DNA from 3 places in the Serratia sp. NPDC078593 genome. Region 3 is predicted to be linked to each of the others. Evidence: predicted binding sites of a transcription regulator. Region 3 holds the regulator's gene; each other region holds the start of a gene.
The links. Region 3 encodes PurR, which represses purine synthesis genes. Its sites were predicted from a motif close to CANGCAAACGTTTGCNTG; they were not measured.
Positions count from the first base shown of each region.

Region 1: a site for PurR is predicted at 973-990, ahead of ACQKDS_RS18660 (NCS2 family protein). Genes of this name have one in related genera too.
Region 2: a site for PurR is predicted at 1,386-1,403, ahead of purM (phosphoribosylformylglycinamidine cyclo-ligase). Genes of this name have one in related genera too.

Region 1 is NZ_JBNNGK010000024.1:24,101-26,375, forward strand. It holds gene ACQKDS_RS18660 (NCS2 family protein) at 1-918, opposite strand, end outside; gene gltS (sodium/glutamate symporter) at 1,159-2,275, shown strand, end outside.
Region 2 is NZ_JBNNGK010000006.1:18,399-20,673, reverse strand. It holds gene purN (phosphoribosylglycinamide formyltransferase) at 1-271, opposite strand, end outside; gene purM (phosphoribosylformylglycinamidine cyclo-ligase) at 271-1,308, opposite strand; gene upp (uracil phosphoribosyltransferase) at 1,557-2,183, shown strand.
Region 3 is NZ_JBNNGK010000005.1:86,282-88,556, forward strand. It holds gene punR (DNA-binding transcriptional activator PunR) at 1-507, shown strand, start outside; gene purR (HTH-type transcriptional repressor PurR) at 511-1,536, opposite strand; gene ACQKDS_RS07725 (YnhF family membrane protein) at 1,850-1,939, shown strand; gene sodB (superoxide dismutase [Fe]) at 1,996-2,275, opposite strand, start outside.

The sequences.
Region 1 (2,275 bases), on a different contig from region 3:
ATACAGTGGGCCGCTGACCGGTTGCTCGGAAACATCAGACGTTGCGGTAATGTCACCGATGGTTTCCAGCGACGTGACCATAAAGATCAGCATTAACGGCAGCAGCAGGTTCCAATCGAAGCCTAAACCATAATAAAGTGGTGTAGGAATGGTAATGGGTGAGGCGTCAACCACGGGTTGCGTGTCTGGTAACATACCGAGCGCCCACGCCAGCAGATAGCCGACCGCCATGGCAATCACCAACGACGCGACGCGCAGATACGGGTTGCGTTGACGATTGAGCAGTATAATTACCGCCAATACCGAACCGGCCAGTAGCAGGTTTTCTGGCGCACCGAAGGTGTTATTGTTCATCGCGGCATAGCCACCGCCAATAGAGGTCAGGCCAACCTGAATCAGAGACAGCCCGATTATCATTACCACGATGCCGGAAACCAACGGGGTGATGATGCGCCGTGCCAGATGCAACACGCGTGATAACAAGATTTCAGTGCAAGAGGCAACCATCAGCGTGCCGAACAACGCGGCCATCATGGTTGGCACATCGGCTCCGCCATTTTTTAACGCCATTCCGCCCATAATGAGTGGTGCAACAAAGTTGAAGCTGGTTCCTTGAATCGACAACAGACCCGAACCGACCGGCCCCCAGGTTTTTATTTGCAGAATGGATGCCAATCCAGAGGCGAACAGCGACATGCTAATGATGTGTTGAGTATCCTGCGCCGGTAGGCCAAGTGCCTGACAAATCAGCAGTGCCGGGGTGATCACGGCAACGAACATCGCCAGTAGGTGCTGGCCTGCGGCAAACAGCGTTTGCGGTAGTGGTGGGCGATCTTCCAGGCGATAAATCAGTTCACTGTTGCGGGAGGATGGGGATGCAGATTTATCAGCATCGATCTCGGTGGACGGCATGGTCATTGTGAGGTATTTTCCAGAAACGGCAAAGACCGCATTTTAATCATCCATACATCAAAAGCAAACGGTTGCGCCTAAATATACTGCCGCTTCGGTTTAATCCTATGTCGCATTTTTATTCATTTTTTCTTGTTTTCTTAACGTTTTTTCCTTTTAATCCTGCACTCATCAAGTTTAAAAACGAAGTGGTTTTACATAACTTATTATTTTAATTGGATTTTTCACTTCACATGGAGTAGCTAGATGTTTCATCTCGATACTTATGGCACGTTAGTCGCGGCAACCCTGGTTTTACTCTTGGGGGGCAAATGCGTGAGAACGGTTCCCCTGCTAAAAAAATACACAATCCCTGCCCCCGTCGCGGGTGGTTTGCTGGTGGCATTGTTGCTGCTCATCATGAAAAAGACCGTCAATTGGGAAATCAGCTTTGATATGTCGCTGAAAGATCCGTTGATGTTGGCATTCTTTGCATCCATTGGTTTGAACGCGAATTTGGCGCGATTACGAGCCGGTGGTAAAGCGTTAGTGGTGTTTCTATTTGTGGTGCTGGGCCTGCTGCTGGTGCAGAATGCGATTGGCATCGGCATGGCGAAAGTGATGGGGCTTGACCCGTTGATGGGCTTGATCGCGGGCTCGATTACCTTGTCCGGCGGGCACGGTACCGGTGCGGCCTGGAGTAAAGTGTTTATCGAGCGCTATGGCTTTGAAAATGCAACGGAAGTTGCGATGGCTTGCGCGACTTTCGGCTTGGTTCTTGGTGGCCTGATTGGCGGCCCGGTAGCGCGCTATTTGGTTAAACATTCTTCTTCACCGGAAGGAACCCCGGATGATGATAGCGTTTTGCCGAGTGGTTTCGAAAAGCCGGATAGAGGTCGTCTGATCACGTCTCTGGTGATGGTCGAAACGATCGCGATGATTGCCATCTGCCTGAGCTTGGGGCAGCTCATCTCCGGTTTGTTAGTCGGTACGATGTTTGAACTCCCCACCTTCGTTTGTGTGCTGTTTGTTGGGGTAATTCTTAGCAATACGCTGGCCTTCACCGGTTTTTATACCGTATTTGAGCGTGCGGTATCGGTATTGGGCAACGTCAGTTTGTCGTTGTTCCTGGCGATGGCATTGATGAGTCTGCGGTTGTGGGAGTTGGCGTCACTGGCGTTGCCGATGTTGGCCATTCTGGCAGTACAAACGCTGGTCATGGCGCTGTACGCAATTTTTGTGACCTATCGCGTGATGGGCAAGAATTACGATGCAGCTGTACTGGCGGCAGGCCACTGTGGGTTTGGCATGGGGGCGACACCAACGGCGATTGCCAACATGCAGGCGATCACCGATCGTTTCGGCCCTTCACACCTGGCCTTCC
Region 2 (2,275 bases), on a different contig from region 3:
GCATATAACCCGCCAGCACCACCAGATCCGGTTGATAGTGGTCGATAGCGTCTGCCAGTTCTGCATCAAATGCGTCACGGTTGGCAAACGCTTTTGCGTCTAGCGCGTGGGTAGCAATGCCAGCTTGCGCTGCACGTTGCAACCCATACGCCCGATCGTTGTTACTAAAAACCGCGTTGATCTCGGCGGCAACCCGGCCTTGCTGGCAGGCATCAATCAACGCCTGGAGATTACTCCCCTGACCAGAGATCAATACCACTATCTTTTTCATCACTGAATGACCACGTGTTGTTCGTCAGTATTAACCGCCAGTTTACCAATCTTCCAGGCTTTTTCACCCGCAGCGGTTAACAATGCGATAGCCGCCTCAACATCAGCCTCCGGCAGGGCGATCAACATGCCGACGCCGCAGTTGAAAGTACGATACATTTCATGGCGGCTGACGTTGCCAGCGTCTTGCAACCAGTTAAATACCGCAGGCCACTGCCAGCTTGATTCATCGATAACCGCCTGAATGCCCTCTGGCAGAACGCGAGGAATGTTCTCCCAGAATCCGCCACCGGTGAGGTGGGCGATCGCGTGGACATCATGTTGCTCAATCAGTTTCAGTATCGATTTCACGTAAATTTTGGTCGGCGCTAACAGATGGTCAGCCAGTGGTTTGCCTGCCAAATCGGTACGGGCGGGATCGGTGTTACTGACTTCCAAAATTTTGCGTACCAGTGAATAACCGTTGGAGTGCGGGCCGGAAGCGCCCAGCGCGATCAGCGCATCGCCAGCCTGAACTTTGCTGCCATCGATGATTTCTGATTTTTCCACCACGCCAACACAAAAGCCTGCGACGTCGTAATCTTCACCGTGATACATGCCCGGCATCTCGGCGGTTTCTCCACCCACCAGTGCACAGCCGGACTGTTTACAGCCTTCGGCAATGCCGGTGATCACGCTGGCGGCAGTCTCGACATCTAGTTTACCGGTGGCGAAGTAATCAAGGAAAAACAGGGGTTCAGCACCCTGTACGACTAAATCGTTAACGCACATCGCGACCAGATCGATACCAATAGTGTCGTGGCGTTTCAGATCCATCGCCAGACGCAGCTTGGTGCCCACGCCGTCAGTACCGGATACCAGAATCGGCTCACGATATTTTTGTGGTAACGCACACAGTGCGCCAAAACCACCTAATCCCCCCATGACTTCTGGGCGGCGGGTTTGTTTTACTACACCTTTGATGCGGTCTACCAATGCATTGCCAGCATCGATATCGACACCTGCGTCTTTATAGCTGAGAGAGGTTTTGTCGGTCACTGCGCGATCCCCACGACGGTTTGAAAACGGTGCTTCCGGCATTGATTCCGGAACAAGGCGCGGCAATTCTAACAGTGCAGGCAAACGTTTGCGAGTGGCTTGTGAACTTGCTCGAGTTTTTCATCATCTATAATCAATATCGAACTTTTGTTGATCTGGATCGGGCTATTGTTAGTGGCGTCGTGAAAAAAAGGCGGTATAATCCCGCGATTTTTTTGGCCGTCAACCACCTTAATAGGAGAAAAATGATGAAGATCGTTGAGGTGAAACACCCGCTGGTAAAACACAAGCTTGGCCTGATGCGCGAACACGATATTAGCACCAAACGCTTCCGTGAGCTGGCTTCTGAAGTGGGTAGTTTGCTGACCTATGAAGCGACCGCCGATCTGGAGACTGAAACAGTCACCGTTGATGGGTGGTGTGGGCCGGTTGAAATTGAGCAAATTAAAGGGAAAAAGATCACCGTAGTGCCGATCCTACGCGCCGGGTTAGGGATGATGGAAGGTGTGCTGGAGCACGTACCGAGTGCGCGTATCAGCGTTGTTGGCGTGTATCGCGATGAAGAAACGCTGGAGCCGGTGCCGTATTTCCAGAAGCTAGTGTCTAATATTGAAGAGCGCATGGCGTTGGTGGTTGATCCGATGCTGGCAACCGGGGGATCGATGATTGCAACCATCGACCTGCTGAAAAAAGCCGGCTGCAGCAGCATTAAAGTGCTGGTGTTGGTTGCTGCGCCAGAAGGGATTAAAGCGTTGGAAAACGCACACCCGGACGTTGAGCTCTACACTGCCTCTGTCGACCAGTGCCTGAATGAGAAAGGTTACATTGTGCCTGGCCTGGGTGATGCAGGCGATAAAATATTTGGTACTAAATAAAAATTTAAGCCGACTTAATGAGTCGGCTTTTTTTTGGCATAAAACACAACGCTTCCCTCAATGAAGGGTATTGCTATCACGATGCATGACCT
Region 3 (2,275 bases):
GGTGCAACCCGCGCGGTTCCAACCGGTGGTGGTTTTGCTTTTCGCGATATGGGTTTTATGAACTGGCTGTGTGTCGTGAGTGCCGATCACCCGTTAGCGGGGTTACCGGGGCCGCTAAATGATGAGCAACTACGGCCGTATCCCTCATTGGTGTTGGAGGATACGTCGCGAACGTTGCCAAAACGCGTGACGTGGTCACTGGATAACCAGCGGCGGTTGGTGGTGCCAGATTGGGTGTCCGCGGTGGATTGCTTGTGCAGCGGTTTATGTGTCGGCATGGTGCCCGCCCATCGTGTGTTGCCGCAGGTTCAGCGTGGGGAATTGGTATCGCTGCAACTTCCTGAGCCATTTCCACCCAGCGCCTGTTGCCTGACATGGCAACAAAATGCGCAATCACCGGCGATGGCCTGGTTATTGGATTACCTTGGTGACAGTGACACGCTGAATCAGGAATGGTTGAGTGAAGAGAACCTACCGGAACGCCCTGAGAAGGCGCCCCGGCAATAATGCTTAGCGGCGGTAATCAACGAAGGGGCCATCGGCGACCGAGCGACGCTCGATCAGCTTAGGGTGGACTTCAATCACCTGCGACTCTTCACGCTTACTGATAATACGATCCAGCAACATGGTAAATGCCATCTCGCCGAGGCGCTCTTTGGGTTGATGAATAGTGGTCAGCGCCGGGGTGAAATAGCGCGCATTGCGCACATTGTCATAACCGATCACCGAAATATCCTGTGGTACGCGCAAACCGAGTTCATCAGCGGCGCAGATCGCGCCCATGGCCATAATGTCACCACCGCAGAAAACGGCGGTGGGGCGGTGTTTTTGTGACAAAATCTGGTGCATCGCCTTGTAACCGGATTCTGGCTCGAAGTCACCTTGGACGATCCATTCATCGCGAACGTCAATATTGGCCTCTTGTAACGCTTTCAGGAAGCCTTGGTGACGGCCGCCGCCGGTATTACGTGAGAGTTGGCCGGGAATGGCGCCAATGTCGCGATGGCCGCGTTCAATCAGGTAACGCCCCGCCAGATACCCGCCCTCAAAGGCATTATCGATAATGCTGTCGGTGAAATCGCCGCGTGCTGCGCCCCAATCCATGACGACCATCGGAATATTGCGGTGATCCTCCAGCATCCCGAGCAGTTGATCGGGATATTCGGAACACATCACTAGCAGACCGTCGACACGTTTTTGCGCCAGCATGGCCAGATAAGCGCGTTGTTTATCGAGATTATTGTGGGAGTTGCACAGAATCAGTGTGTAACCTTTGCTGTAGCAGCTGTTTTCCACGGCTTCAATCACTTCGGCGAAATAGGGCGCTTCACTGGACGTGGCGAGCAGACCGATAGATTTAGTGTGGTTAACCTTCAGGCTACGTGCCACGGCGCTGGGTGAATAGTGTAACTCTTTGATGGCAGCCCAAACGGCCGCTTTAGTTTCTTCGGCGACGAAACGGGTCTTATTGATGACGTGCGAAACGGTGGTGGTGGAAACGCCCGCGCGTTTGGCCACATCTTTAATCGTTGCCATGTAAAGAATGACTCCTGAACCCACATGTTGCAGCATGTAAGCATGTTGTTAATCGTTTGCCCGCGTAGATCCTTCTCTAGAGTCACGAAAACTTGGTTTTTAGTGTGGAAGTTGTCAGCCACTTGACTCAGGAGGGACGCATTGACCGCTACGCAGTAGTGAACTGCGAATTTTGTCGCATATTGAGCAAAAGGGGAAGATCTAATAGGAGTTATAGACAACAAGATTTTATCGGCGAACTGTGGGAAAATGATTTGACGCACCAAGGTTGTGGATTTTATGCTTATCCAAATAATTTGATCAGGAGCTTCTCATGGATACCGATTTGAAAATGTCTTTGTTCACCACGGTGTGCGCACTGGCATTAATTATTGTTTTTAGCTTTACCGCTGCACTGAACTGATCTCGCTAAAAGAAGGGCCGTTCCTAAACAGAACGGCACCTTTTATCTCACGGCCGTTACGCCAAGTTTTCTGTCACGAATGCCCAGTTAACCAATGCCCAGAAGTTTTCCAGGTAGTTTGGACGCGCATTACGGTAATCGATGTAATAAGCGTGCTCCCAAACGTCCACGGTCAGCAAGGGTTTGTCTTCACCGGTCAGCGGCGTGGCGGCATTGGATGTGTTCACGATAGCCAATGAGCCGTCGGCTTTCTTCACCAGCCAGGTCCAGCCAGCACCAAAGTTGCCCACCGCTGATTTGGTGAATGCGTCTTTGAAGGCAGTAAAAGAACCGAAG